Regions from separate parts of the Pseudoalteromonas sp. 23_GOM-1509m genome, predicted to be linked through region 2. Evidence: riboswitches for the same ligand, from Rfam matches in the RefSeq annotation. Region 2 holds a riboswitch; the other holds the start of a gene.
What was found. Region 2 has a riboswitch for cobalamin ahead of N523_RS0101220 (ABC transporter ATP-binding protein). Riboswitches for the same ligand answer to the same signal wherever they lie in the genome.
Positions count from the first base shown of each region.

Region 1: it holds a riboswitch for cobalamin, as region 2 does, so the genes downstream of both, N523_RS0117265 (TonB-dependent receptor domain-containing protein) here and N523_RS0101220 (ABC transporter ATP-binding protein) in region 2, are expected to answer to the same signal.

Region 1 is NZ_KI912434.1:354,555-362,139, reverse strand. It holds gene thiI (tRNA uracil 4-sulfurtransferase ThiI) at 1-993, shown strand, start outside; gene N523_RS0117285 (ketopantoate reductase family protein) at 1,285-2,187, opposite strand; gene N523_RS0117280 (VanZ family protein) at 2,180-2,530, opposite strand; gene N523_RS0117275 (YajQ family cyclic di-GMP-binding protein) at 2,682-3,164, shown strand; cobalamin riboswitch at 3,432-3,597, shown strand; gene N523_RS0117265 (TonB-dependent receptor domain-containing protein) at 3,635-5,485, shown strand; gene msrA (peptide-methionine (S)-S-oxide reductase MsrA) at 5,546-6,082, opposite strand; gene N523_RS0117255 (efflux RND transporter permease subunit) at 6,159-7,585, opposite strand, start outside.
Region 2 is NZ_JADO01000008.1:266,523-274,107, reverse strand. It holds gene N523_RS0101240 (cobalamin-binding protein) at 1-30, opposite strand, end outside; gene cobO (cob(I)yrinic acid a,c-diamide adenosyltransferase) at 30-629, opposite strand; gene N523_RS0101230 (cobyric acid synthase) at 622-2,103, opposite strand; gene N523_RS0101225 (FecCD family ABC transporter permease) at 2,103-3,113, opposite strand; gene N523_RS0101220 (ABC transporter ATP-binding protein) at 3,115-3,927, opposite strand; cobalamin riboswitch at 4,004-4,141, opposite strand; gene N523_RS0101215 (porin) at 4,191-5,120, opposite strand; gene N523_RS0101210 (LysR family transcriptional regulator) at 5,284-6,153, opposite strand; gene N523_RS0101205 (DUF413 domain-containing protein) at 6,243-6,617, shown strand; gene N523_RS0101200 (response regulator) at 6,704-7,585, shown strand, end outside.

The DNA of each region.
Region 1 (7,585 bases), on a different contig from region 2:
GAAATTAAAGACGAAAAAGCCTACATAGTAACGCAAACGCATTTAGGAATGGCGGGCTTTCCACTGCCAACACAAGACGATGTATTATCGCTTATGTCTGGTGGGTTTGATTCTGGCGTTGCCAGTTATCAAATGATCCGTAAAGGTGCTCGCACGCACTTTTTATTCTTTAATTTAGGTGGCGCTGCTCATGAAATTGGGGTTAAACAAGCGAGTTACTATCTATGGAAACAATACAGCTCTACTCACAAAGTTAAGTTTATTACTGTTGATTTTGAGCCAGTGGTTGCTGAAATCTTAGAAAACGTTGAGAACAGCCAAATGGGCGTTGTCCTTAAACGTATGATGATGCGAGCGGGTAGTGCCGTCGCTGAAAAACTAAATATTCAAGCATTGGTTACGGGTGAAAGTATAGGTCAGGTGTCTAGTCAAACCTTAGCTAACTTAAGTGTGATTGACCGCGTAACCGAAACGCTCATTTTACGCCCACTTATCCAACATGATAAGCAAGAAATCATCAATATAGCGCGCCAAATAGGCACTGCAGAAATGGCAGAGACGATGCCTGAATACTGCGGTGTGATCTCTAAAAAGCCGACAGTTAAAGCCAAAATTGAAGTGATTAAAGCAGAAGAAGAAAAGTTTGACTTTGATGTATTAGATACCGTTATTGATAACGCCCGTGTTATGGATGTGCGCGATATTGATGTTGAGGCTAAGCAAGAGCTTAAAGAGGCAGAATCAGTTACAGAGTTACCAGAGGGAGCGGTTGTTGTTGATATTCGCTCGCCTGAAGAAGAAGATGCGGCGCCGCTGGAAATTGAAGGTATTGAAGTTATCCACTTACCGTTTTTCCGCTTAGCAACAAAGTTTGGCGATTTACCTAAAGGTAAAGATTATTACTTATATTGCCAAAAAGGAGTAATGAGCCAATTACAAGCGCTTATTCTTCACGAAGAAGGCTTTACCACTGTTAGAGTATATCGTCCTTGATGGCATAAGATATTGGGTCTGTTGACCTTTGCGGATTATAATTTGTTCAAACTAGGGGCGGTTTAATCGCGGCGCGAGGTTTGTAACCTAGTGGGCTAAGTAAAAATCGAGCAACAAAGAGTAAATCGCCCCGAGGCAGAACCCTTCGGGCAGCGCCTGTTTGGCATTGATGCTGCGTTATCGCCTATTTATGGGGAATAACCACACCACATAGGCTCTGCCTTACCTAAATACCAAACAGACTGCTGCAAATTTAACCTTGAAAGGTCAACAGACCCTAAATGCGCGGATTTATTCCGCGCTTTTTTTTGCCAAAATTTTAGCAAGTAAGGCGTCATTATAAGGTGTTGCAATATGGTGCAGTTTTCCTTGCTCACTTATATAGCCACAAATCGCCATGATCTCTGTTTGTCTATTGTGCATTACATCTTGATGCATCGAAGAGTAATTTTCGGCAGTTAAACTCATTACTTTGTAAGCCCGCTCTAGGGCATCTATAAGCTTAATATTGAGTTTTAGCGCGGTTGCAATGTGGCACGCCTCAGCTAATAAATTAATAATTGCACTACTGTATTGCGGTGCACGTAACTGACCATTTTTTATATTGTGGTGAGCGGTTAATGGATTTATTGCAATATTAACCAGTAGCTTTTCAAACCGTAGTTGTTCAATATTGTTACTGACAATTAACTGCGGAATAGTGTGTAATTGCGCACTAAGCTGTTGAATATTTTGAATAGCTAGTTGATTACAGCCCCCTAATACACTTTGCCCGTTTCCGGTATGTTGCACAATATTAGGGTTTGACTTAAATCCAGCCATGCTGGTGGTTAAAAAGTACAATGACTGCTGCTTTGTTAGCTGTTCATTTAATTGTTCAACATTACCCATGCCATTATGACTCAGTATAATATGGGTATTATTGCCTAGATAAGGTTTTACTTGAGCATAGGCTTGTTGCACTGCAAACGCTTTTACCGTGAATAAAACAATATCAAATTCAGGAGTTTGAGATAACTGCTCTTGTGAGATAAAAGTGGCGTTAATTTTTTCAGACGCAGCGTTACTGTGGCTGTAAAAGCGAGTATTAACTGTGCCTTTTCGAGTAAGTATATATATAGCGTGATGCTTGGCTAAAAAATGGCTAAATAACAAGCCAATAGCGCCATCACCTACAACAAGTATGTTAGCCATAATGCTTCTTTTTACGCAGTGTTAACAGGGCTTTAGCTAAAAAGTAGCTCGCTGCACCAATAAAATCGGCAACAAAATCGGCCAGTGATGCTTGTCTGTAAGGAAGGCTATCTTGCATAATTTCTATTGCTGCACCGTAACCAGCGAGTAATAGTATTTGTGCATATAATGGGAGTTTAAACGCTTTATCCATAATAATGGCAAGTAAAAAGAAGATACCAAAATGCGCTACTTTATCAACATGCGGAAATAAGTTTGCCGCGCCCTTTACCTCTTTAGCAAATAAGAAGGTAAACGCAACAATACTAATTAAAAAAATTGCTTGGTAAACACGCCTTGTCACGAAAATTCCTAAAATCGTATAAAAAAGAAGCCTCAGTATATCAAACTAATTTAGTATCGCACCTGAACAAAATGCAGAAAAATGTAAAGATTTATCATTTTAACGTTATAATTGCGGCATAAAATTAAGATTAGATAGTTAGGAGAACGCTATGCCTTCATTTGATATTGTATCTGAAGTAGAAATGAACGAAGCAAAAAATGCGGTTGATAACGCCAACCGTGAACTAGAAACGCGATTTGATTTTAGAGGCGTTGATGCATCAATAGAGCTAAACGATAAAACAATTAAATTAAAAGCTGAAGCAGATGCTCAGGTAATGCAGTTATTTGATATTTTAGCGAGTAAAATCTCTAAACGTGGGATGGATGTTGCAAGCTTAGAGCTACAAGATATTTCTCGTGCGGGCAAAAATGTTTTTCGTAACGTTGCACTTAAACAGGGTATCGAAAAAGACATGGCTAAAAAAGTAGTAAAAGCCATCAAAGACTCTAAAGTAAAAGTACAAGCGGCCATTCAAGGTGAAGAAGTTCGCGTAACAGGTAAAAAGCGTGATGACTTACAAGCGGCTATGCAAGTTGTACGCACTGCTGATTTAGGTCAACCATTTCAGTTTAAAAACTTCCGCGATTAATTTATTGCCTCGAGCTCGGCACTATAGGCGCTGAGCTCAAAGCAACATGTATTTAGCCAAACACGTTATATTGTTTGGCTTTTTTATTTTTAAATCTATGATGAACCCCGAACCCCGAACCCCGAACCCCGAACCCCGAACCCCGAACCCCGAACCCCGAACCCCGAACCCCGTATCCAGAACCTTGAATCTTTGGATTTTTAGATGTTTAGACGTCCGTTGACTTTTTTTAGTAAACAGATAACAATAGCAGCCTATTTTCAAGGTGCTTGCTAAACACTTCAATGGTGTGATTTTTTTAGTAGGATAATCGGGAAGTTGGTGCGTTTTCATTGATGAAGTCAATCCCAACACTGCCCCCGCAACGGTAAAGTTATGCTGTATTAAATTATGGTAACTGAGTCCGGAGACCGGCCTTGATTTAATCTTACTTACTAACATCTTTGCGGTGGGCAAAGATAGGGGACATGATGTTAAATAAAACCGCACTGGGTGTGGCCATTTCGGCTGTACTCTCTATTTCTGTATCTGCTGCAGAACAATCAATCGAAACAATAACAGTAACTGCTAATAAATTTGAACAACCTATAAATGATGTATTAGCAAGTGTGGCAGTTATCGACCGCGCTGATAGTGAAAAAGCGAATTATCGAGACTTACCTGCAATATTAAATACCATAGCTGGGATAGATATTGTCCGTAATGGTGGGTTAGGTCAAAAGGCAGATATATTTGTTCGCGGGGCCAGCGCTAAATATACCTTAGTACTGGTTGATGGTGTAAGAGTGAGCGATGCAAGCTCAGGTAGTGTATCGCTGACGAATATTCCAGTTAACAGTATCGAGCGTGTTGAAGTTATAAAAGGTGCCAGAGCGGCTATTTATGGCTCAGACGCTGTAGCCGGAGTAATTAATATTATCACCCGTAAAGCCTCAAATAACTCGCTTTCGGCTACTTTAGGCAGCCATAGCTACAGTAATTATCAGCTTGCTGGTGGGCTTGTAAAAGAGGCGCTTAGCTTTAATTATAATTTAGGCTACGAAGAGACGGATGGTTTTGATGTTACTGGCAAAGATCCAGCGGCTGAGTACACAAAAGATCATGATGATGATGGCTACAAAAATAAAAACATTGGCTTTAATTTAGCTTATGAGCTTGCTGAACTAGGCCAGTTGAGCCTGCAATCTCAGTATAGTGAAGGCGAAGCACAATATGATAATGCATGGGGTAACGATGCCTACGACTTTGAAAATTACACCGCTAAGCTAGGCTGGAACAAAGCCTCTGATGTATATAGCCAAAGTACTTCGGTGAGCGTTTCGCAAGAAGAAAATACCCAAACAGGTACCGATGTGCAGCAAGTGTATAGCACAGAGCGTGTTGAGTTTGAATATCGAGGGCGTTATACCCTTACTCAAGAACTTGATATATCGGGTGGCTTTAATTATTTATCTGAGGATTTATCAAACTCGTCAGCAACGTCATCAGAAGAAAAACGCGATAATAAGGCGTTGTTTATAGGCGCGTTTTATAGCCATAACAAATGGTTAGCAAATGCGGTTGTTAGAACCGATGATTATGACTTCCATGGCCGTGCAAACACTTACAGTACAGGACTTGGTTACAAAGCAAATAACTATGTAACACTACGTTTAAATCACGGTACTGCATTTAGAGCTCCTTCGTTAATTAATGCGTTTGTGACTAACAGCCCGTACTATTTACCAAACAATAATATTAAACCTGAAGAAGCCTTAAATAATGAGCTTGGTATAACTTTAGAAACCCAATGGGGCCGTTATGATATTGCTATTTTCGATAACCGTATCAATAATTTGATTAGTAATAATTATGATGCAGACTCAGGTAAATATATTGCCACTAACATAGATAAAGTATCTATGCAGGGATTTGAGCTGTCGGCAGAGTTTTCAGCGCTAGGCTTTGAACACTCGGTTAACTTTAGCTTTTTAGACGCTACAGATGAAAAAACGAATACCGATTTACCACGTAGACCTTCTGAATCGTTTAATTATCAACTCGCTAAAACATGGGGTGATTTTGATGCCAGCTTGGATATGCAATATCGCTCATCGCGTCCTTCGATTGCGTATTATGACTCGGAGCTCGCTGCTTATACGGTATTTAATATAGCAGCCAATTACCAGTTGCTAGATAATTTGTCGTTAGCTGCTCGAATAGAGAATATTACTGATAAAGAATATTTTACTGCTGCGACGGGCTTTGCTGCCAGTGGTAAGCTATTAGGTTATAACAGCGCAGGAAGAACTTTCTTTGTAGGGGCAAATTATCAGTTTTAATCGCTAATATAGTGTTTATTAATATACAAAAGCCCGATTTAAATCGGGCTTTTTAATATATTACCCGTTTAAAAACTCGCTAAATTCGGTTTCAAACTTATGTAATTTGGGTGCAATTAAAATACTGCAATAGCCCTGCTCAGGATTTTCATTGTAATAGTCCTGATGGTAGTGCTCTGCGGGGTAAAAAGTGGTTGCTGGGCTCACCTCAGTCACTATAGGTTCGCTAACATGACTTTGCAGCTCTGCAATAACTGCCTGTGTTTGTACTTGTTGTTGCTCATTATGATAATACACAACGCTGCGGTATTGAGTGCCTATATCGTTACCTTGGCGATTTAGTTGTGTGGCATCGTGTAGGGTAAAAAACATCGCGAGTAAGGTTTCAAAGCTGATAACACTGGCATCAAATTCAACCTTAATTACCTCTGCATGGCCACTGTTGCCAGTGCAAATAGTTTTGTATGTTGGGTTATCAGTATGTCCACCAGTATAACCAGAGCAAACACTGAGTACACCTTTTACACGCCTAAATGCTGCATCAATACACCAAAAACAGCCGCCGCCGAGTGTTGCTACTTGTGTGGTCGAACTCATAAGTACTTCCTCAATTGTTAGGGATATGTGCACTGAATAAAGCGCCGTAACAGCTAGTTACGACGCTCTGAGTGACTTAGATCTCTTTAAGCGGTTTTTCAGCGGCTTGCTTATCAAGTTTTTGTTGTAAAAACTCAGGTGATTGTGTATTTCGCGCTAGTGCGTAATAAGCGGCTGGCACCACAAACAGAGTTAGTATGGTTGCCACCGTTACGCCAGTAAATACCACCACACCAATTACCATTCTACTTTCCGAGCCTGGGCCGGAAGCCAACACCAAAGGTACGGCACTCATAACCGTTGTTAGGGAGGTCATAATAATAGGGCGCAAACGCTGTGTAGCCGCTTGTAAAATGGCCTCACTAAATTCTACGCCTTTATCACGTAACTGGTTGGTAAATTCAACAATCAGTATACCGTTTTTAGCACTTAACCCAATGAGCATAACAATACCTATTTGGCTGTATATATTAAGCGTTAACCCCATACTCCACAGCCCAAACATGGCACCCATTAAACCAAGTGGCACAGTTAACATAATAACAAATGGATGCATAAAACTTTCAAACTGAGCTGCCAGTACTAAAAAGGTCACGGTTAATGCCAGCACAAACACATAGGTCATGGCTGAGGCACCTTCATAAAACAATTGCGACTCACCTTTATAGTCAATGGCACCATCAATGTCGTTTTCCTCTGTGGCAACCTTGTTTAAAAAGTTTAGTGCTTGTTCTAGCGTGTAACCATCAGCTAGGTTGGCACTTAAAGTAATTGCACGCATTCGGTTATAGCGGTTTAAACGCGAGGCGGTGGCTTCTTCTTTTAAGCTAATAAGGCTATCAAGAGGAACAAGTTCTCCGCTACGTGATTTTAGGTAAATATTTGAAATATCAGTCGGGTTGGCAAAGTCTTGTTTTGTGCCCTTTAAAATTACATCGTATTCTTCACCGCGGTCAATAAAGGTGGTTACACGGCGTTGGCCAAGCATGGTTTCAAGTGTACGACCCACATCAGAGACTGATACGCCTAAATCAGCGGCTTTATTTTTATCAATACTGACTAAAAACTGAGGGAAGGTTTCTTTATAATCATGATCAATACGCACTAATCCAGGGTTTTTCTCAGCGCGTTTAATAATTCTATCTCGCCAATCGGCAAGTTGAGCATAATCATTACCTTGCAAAACAAATTCAATAGGGCGAGATGAACCACCTCCGCCAATACCACGGCGCATAATAGCAAATGCACGGACGTCGGTGACCTCTTGCATTTTGCCGCTTATTTCATCCATGACTTCCCATGTTGAGCGTTTGCGCTTATCCCAATCAGCCATGCCAACAATAGCCACGCCGCCACTGCCACCCCAACCTGGGACTCGAACAAGCACTCGACTTAGTTCGCCAGATTCAGAATAAGGCATCAAGCGCTCTTCAATTTTTGCCATATTAGCTGCGTTATTTTCATAACTTGCCCCTTCAGGGCCATTCATAAGCACAAAGAAGG
Region 2 (7,585 bases):
TAACAGCCCAAAAACAATACGCTTTAACATTAGTAATCAAAGCCTTTCAATGCTTTTACGCCCGACTCAAACGCATGTTTTACATTACGTACTTCACTTACCGTATCGGCAAGCTCTATTAAGGTGCGATGCGCAGCACGACCAGTAATAATTACCGATTGCATAGGCGGTCTATTATTTACAGCAACAACCACTTCTTCAAGGTCGATATAACCATAGGTCACCATATAGGTGAGTTCATCGAGTAATACCACATCGATACTGCTGTCGCTTAGCATCCGCTTTGACTCTTGCCATGTTGCTTGCGCTGCCGCGGTATCGGCCTCTTTATTTTGCGTATCCCACGTAAACCCGGTGTTCATAACAGCAAATTCAACCCCAGCACCTTGCAGTAAATTACGCTCACCACACTCCCATGTGCCTTTAATAAACTGACATACCGCAGCTTTTTTGCCGTGCCCAACACAGCGTGCAACCACACCAAAGCCAGAAGTCGATTTGCCTTTACCGTTACCAGTAATAACCTGAAAAATGCCTTTTTCTCGTTGCGCTGCGGCTACTCGCGCGTCAACCTGTTCTTTTACTTTTTGTTGGCGCTGTTGGTGCTTGTCGTTAGTTGATTCAGTCATTGTTATGTCCTTGATAAATTTTAATAATTTGTTCAATATTTAAATGCGCTTTACACATATCAGCTAGGCGTTCTAATTGGCGTTCACGATGCTCATTTATACTAATCGCACTAATTGCACTTTCTGGTTTCACCCACTTTAACAGCTGCTCTGTGGCTGCAGGGCTATCAAACAAGCCATGTAAATAGGTACCAGCAATGGCATTATCGTCACTCACAAAACCATCGGTTTTAAAGTCATTGGGGTGTTTATTAAAGCGAATGAGTGGCTTGTAGAGCGCCTTTCCTTGACTAATACCTGCATGTATTTCGTAGCCATCACATGCAACCTGTTGCTCATTTAAATTAAGCACTGCGCTCACTCGGCTTAACACTTTTTGCTCACCCAATAGCGTATCAAAATCGCTAAGCGCTAAACCCGTCACTTGCCCCAACGATGACTCCACCCCATTTGGATCACTGATAGTGTTACCCAGCATTTGCATACCACCGCAAATACCCAATACTTTGCCACCATAACGTAGATGGCGCTTAATTTGCTGATCCCAGCCTTCATTTTTTAGAAACGCGAGATCGCTGAGTACATTTTTACTGCCAGGTACAATAATTAAATCAACAGCAGGAATTGCTTGTGTATGGCGCACGTAGGTTATATTTATATTCGGGTGTAATCGCAGAGCATCAAAATCGGTATGGTTACTAATATGTGGTAATAACAGTACAGCAATATTTATACTGGCATCGGTCACATTATTATCTATGGCCACAGCATCTTCTGCATCAAGTGCTAAATCGTGCAAGTAAGGTAATACCCCTAATACAGGTTTACCGGTGTACTCCTCGAGCCAATCTAGCCCACCTTGTAATAAACTAATATCACCACGAAAACGGTTAATCACAAAGCCTTTTACTCGTGCTTGCTCAGACTCGCTTAATAACGCCAAAGTCCCGACTAAGTGCGCAAATACTCCTCCTTTATCAATATCGGCAATAATAATAACAGGGCAATCCACTTGCTCGGCGTAACCCATATTTGCAATATCGTTTGCGCGTAAATTAATTTCGGCTGGGCTGCCAGCCCCTTCTACCAGTAATAAATCAAAGCGTTTAGCTAAACGCTTATGCGAGGTTAATACTGCATCCATAGCCACTTTTTTGTAGTCATGGTAAGCATCGGCTTCCATATTGCTGATAGCTCTACCATGAATAATAACTTGTGCGCCGGTATCACTATTGGGTTTGAGTAATATAGGGTTAAAGTCGATTTCAGGTTCAACTTTTGCGGCTATGGCTTGTAATGCTTGGGCTCTGCCAATTTCGCCACCATCGTGCGTTACGGCACTATTGAGCGCCATATTTTGTGGTTTAAACGGTGCAACATTAACCCCTTGGTTAGCAAACACTCTGCAAAGTGCTGCCACTAAGGTGCTTTTACCCGCATCGGAGGTGGTACCTTGTACCATTAATGTTTTCATTATTTACCCACCAGCTGGCGCTTACGAAAATACAAGATACTTAAAAAGAATAGACTACCAATAGCCGCCGTGATCACCCCTATTGGCAGCTCTTGGTTAGCGAGTAATGAACGTGCCAGTACATCGACCCATACCATAAATATGCCCCCGACTAATCCGGTCATTAATAATCCAACGCTGCTGCCTTGAGAGATAAAAAAGCGCACTATGTGCGGCACCATTAAGCCAACAAAGCCAATTCCGCCACACATAGCAACCAATACGGCTGTGATCAATGAGCTTAAAATAAGCATTAAAATTCGAAAGCGATGCACCCGTACACCAAGCGTTGTTGCGCTTTCATCACCTAACAACATGGCATTAAGTTGGCGTCTAAAACCTAACATAATGACTGTACATGTAATGATGACCAAGGCAGGTAATAACAGTGACGGCCATTGCGCCCTAGCAAAACTTCCCAAAGTCCAAAATAAAATAGCCGCGACGGCCTGCGGATCGCTCCAATAAAGTAACAAACTGGTAAAGGCGCTAAATAAAAATGATAAGGCCACCCCAGCCAATAACATCGACTCAACTTGGGCGTTGCGTTGACTGCCAGCAATTAAAATTAATAACCCCATTGCTACTAAACTGCCAATTAAGGCTGCTGCTGATAGCGCAATGCCTGCGCCTATTCCAACAAAAGCCATTAATACTACGACTCCTAATGATGCTCCCGACGAAATACCAAACAAATAAGGGTCAGCCAATGGATTACGAGTAACTGTTTGTAATATCAATCCAGCAATCGCTAAGCCGCTGCCGGCCAAAAAAGCCAGTAACGTACGTGGCATTCTTAATTCAATAATAATGCGGCTGGTAAATGAGGCCTCGCTTGAAAAAGTTAAGCTATGGTATACATCTGCGAGCGAGGTAGGGGCAGCACCAAAGCTCAATGCCACAAATAAACTAAATACAGCGCATAACAGTGCAATAATTAACGCCACACCATGGTTAGACATAATCGCCATGTTATTGGTATCCATAATAATAGGTAATATGGGGAATAGACTCGCCATTGGACGCCGTTTGAGGGTGAGTATTAACTTGCGTGCAAACACCAAAAACCTCATCAAGCATTTGCTCGGTGATCACCTTATTAGGCTTTCCCGCGCTAGCGATTTCTCCGTTTTTAATAACCACTAACTCATCGCACATGGCTGCCGCTAAATTTAAATCATGAAATGAAGCAAACACAGTAATGCCCAAAGATTTAGCCAGCTCCATTAATTGAATTTGATATTTAACATCCAGGTGGCTTGTGGGTTCATCCATAATGAGTAGCTGTGGTTGCTGCACAATCGCTCTGGCAATAAGCGCTCGTTGCTTTTCACCGCCAGATAGTGAGTCAAATGACTGATTGCTATGAGATTCAAGCCCAACACGACTAATAGCCTGCGCTATTTTTTGTTTATCTGCTTGGGTGGTCGAGCTAAATAGCGTTTTATGCGGGGTAAGCCCTAGAGCTACAACATCGAATAACGAGAGATTAAATTGCGACGGTGTTTCTTGTAGCACTACCGCAACTTGCTTGGCATAGTCTTCACTTTTTAGCTGCCAAATATCGGTATCGTTAAATTTAATGTCGCCTGCTGATGGCTGATTAAATCGATATAAGCACCGCAGTAAACTCGACTTTCCTGCCCCATTAGGGCCAATTAAACCAATAAATTTACCACGCTCAATGCTCACATTAATGTGCTTAAGAATTAACGTATTGTCCACTCGCCAAGAAACGTTGTTAACGGTTAAAAGCGGTAAGTTTAAAGAGGTGTGAGTGTGCAAAAAATTATCCTAGGCAGGGAAACACCCACACTCAGTACTAATACGTACCAAAAAGAAAATGAGTTAACCCGCTCGTTATATGAAGTTTTAAGGCATTTGTATCTGACTTACAGTAAAACTGATCACAGTTACGGGAATAGTTGAGGAGTTACACCTCATTCCAAATGCTTGGCTATTATGCGCAGATAAGTAAATAATTTAAAGCAAAAAAAACCGCACTCAACTGAGTGCGGTTAAAAGGGAGTGTTTTAACTAAGGTTTAGTTAAAACTTATATTCCATACCTAAACCTAGGTAATCTTGGTCAACATTGTTGTCCATATCAAAGCTTGAGTAAAAACCAAATACTTTAAGGTTTTTGTTTAGTTTATGGTCAACACCTACCGATATCGCGCTTTTATCATCGCTGTCATCAAAATCCATTGTTTGGTATTGCACTTTGAAAGTGTTGCTACCCATAAGGTAAGCTGCATTCACTAAGTAACCGTCAGCCTCAGCGCTGCCATCTACTTTTTCTTGTGTTTGGTACATTGCGCCAAGTCTAAAATCTTCAATTTTACCTTGAACTGTTGCACGCACTACATCGTAACCATTGACTTCGCTATCAGCAGCAATGGCAGCATATACTGCGCTCTTTTTAAGGCCTGCATCACCGTAAGTTAACGCCACTGAGTAGCCATTTTTGGCATCTACGTCGTCTTCTGCAATAAATGACGCTAATACTTTAAAACCTTCATATGAGTTTGAAGCATAAGATACTGAGTTACCTAAACGATTTTCACCTTTAAAGGTATTTTTTATATCACCTTCAAGATCGTTGAAAAGATCTAGTTTCCCCTGCGCTTGCTTAAGCGCGGTGTCGTTGCGGCCTATCACAACCTGACCGAATCCGCCTTTAAAGCCCACATATTGATTACGCGCTGAAATATTGTCGTCATCACCTTTAGAATCGGCATCAGACACATCAACCTGAAATTCAAACTTATAAACCGCTTCTAAACCGTCTGAAATTTTTTCAGACCCTTTAAGTCCGAAACGAGATGCATTACTTTTAATTTCAGTAAACGACCCTTCACCATCGTCAGATGATTGAACGGTTACATTTGCTTTACCGTAAATGTCTACCTCTGCAAGTGCATTAAAAGATAAACCACTAAGTAGGGCTAAGCATAAGCTCGATTTTGCAAATTTCATGTTATTTCCTCGATAATCACAATAGACTAATTTTTAAAACAGCAGCAGTGTGTCACCACTAAATGACAAAAATATTACAAAGGACACATTTTTGTCTTTTTAAGTTAATAAAACTGCATTAAATCTGAAATCAAAATAACATGTAAAATAAACTGCCTACCGACTACTTACTTTGTTTCAATAAACTCGGTGTCATTTGCGACAACAAATTAACCAAGGTTTCTATCAACTCTTTCTGTTCGTTATCTCTATGATAGGCAACAAATACATCTCTTGAGGTATTTTCTACCCCTTTTACATGAAAAAGTTCGCCTTTTTCTAAATGATCTTTAACTAATACCTGTGGAATAAACGCACTACCGCCACATTGCAGTATTAAATCAAGCGCTATACGCCCTGTACTGGTTCTAAAATAAGGCGGTGTTTTACCGGTAAACTGACGCGCATGCCAAAGAGAAAACGTGGTTCCCCAATCAACATACACATATTGATTATCAAAAAAGTTATCACTGGTTGCCGTATCGTAACCACTCACCGGAATAATGGGCAGTTCACAAATACGTTCAACCACAAGTTCATCAACTTTAGGAGGATCAAATAAAATAGCTAAATCAAGGGTGCGCTCCAACAATAAGCGAGTGCTTTCTTGTTGCGCTTTCACTTCTGCCACCAGCGATACACCAGGCATCGCCGATACAATATTTGTAATACCAAACTGTAAAAATGCATCCCAAATATTAGGCGTACCTGCTAAGCTAATTTGCTTATGCATATTATCTGCAAGTGCAACATCCACTTTGGCTCTTTGCATCCCAGTAATAATCATTTGCGCATGCGGTAACAAACGCTCACCCGGTGCAGTGAGTTGTATATTATTACGCTGACGAATAAATAAATTTACGCCTAAGCCCTGCTCTAATTGGCGAATTCTAAAACTCACCGCAGACTGCGTTATATATAGGTTTTCTGCCGCTTTACCAAAATGGCGAGTACGCACCACTTCAACAAATGTTTTTAATAAATCTATGTCCAATTTTTTATCCTCACGATAAAAATTTTTTGTTTAAAAAAATAGCGATTATGTCCCATACTCCAGCTAATAATTGGTATGAGGGTACAGCTATGAGCAATGATATTTCACTACTTCGTCAAGCATTCGTAAGTCAACGTCAATTTTATGATGACCAAAACTTTCCACGCGGATTTAGCCGCAGCGGACACTTTACCCTGTTAGAGGCAAGTATTTTAGAACAGCACGGTGTTGTTTTAAAAAGCCTGTATAACAAAACAGTTGAGCCACAAAACGAACATCAGCAACAATTTGTAAATGCTGTCAGTGGCATAATAGAGCCAAGTAACCCAATTGAGCGAGCATGGGTTAAATATTTAAAGTTAACAACCTGCAAAACAAAATTCCATACATTATTTGGACGCTCAAAAATTTCAGGGCCAACACCAATAAGCCAAGATTATTATTCTGAGGCAGACAATCTATAAGTCACTACAATAGTTGCTTTTTGGCGTTTTAGCAGTTACAACTTGTATAAGCAAACAATTTTGCAAAATTTAAACAAGGCTGTTACGTGACGCACAGAATACTTATTGTTGAAGACACTCCTACTATTGCGCGAGTGCAAAAGCATATCGCGCAAAAAGTCGGCTACGAGGTTGATATTGCTCAATCCTTGGCTGAGACTAAAGAGCTTATAAGTAAGCACCATTATTTTTGCGCAGTGGTCGACTTTATATTACCTGACGCGCCACAAGGTGAAGCTGTTCCATGCACCATTGCAGCAGATATTCCTACCATAGTGATGACAGGCAATATCGATAAGCATACCCGTGACACCGTTGAAAAATACCCCATTATTGATTACATCATTAAAGGCAATAAACAAGCCTACGAGTATTTAGAAAAGCAGCTTTACCGCCTGCCCCGTAATAAGCATGTAAAAGTATTGGTTGTTGATGACTCTGCGTCAACACGCCAATACATATGTAGTTTATTAACACGTCACAAATATCAAATATTACAAGCAGCCGATGGCCTAGAGGCGCTTAAAGAGCTTGAAAGCACCCCCGATATTTCTGTGATTATTACCGACAAAGAAATGCCTAATATGGGCGGTATTGAGCTGTGTAATGAAATTAGACGCATTTATAGTAATAACGAAAAAGCCATTATTGGTATTTCAGGCGCTACTTCGTCTAATTTATCTGCCTTATTTTTAAAAAATGGAGCAAATGACTATTTATACAAACCATTTAACAGTGAAGAATTTTACTGCCGGTTAAGTCAAAACGTCGATATGCTAGAGCATATCGAAACTATAAAACGACAAGCCAATACAGATTACTTAACTAAACTCCCTAATCGTCGTTACTTTTTTGAAGAGGCTAACAAGTCATTAAAGCAGTTTAAAAAAGCAAAAGCACCAGCCATGTTAGCTATGCTTGATATTGAC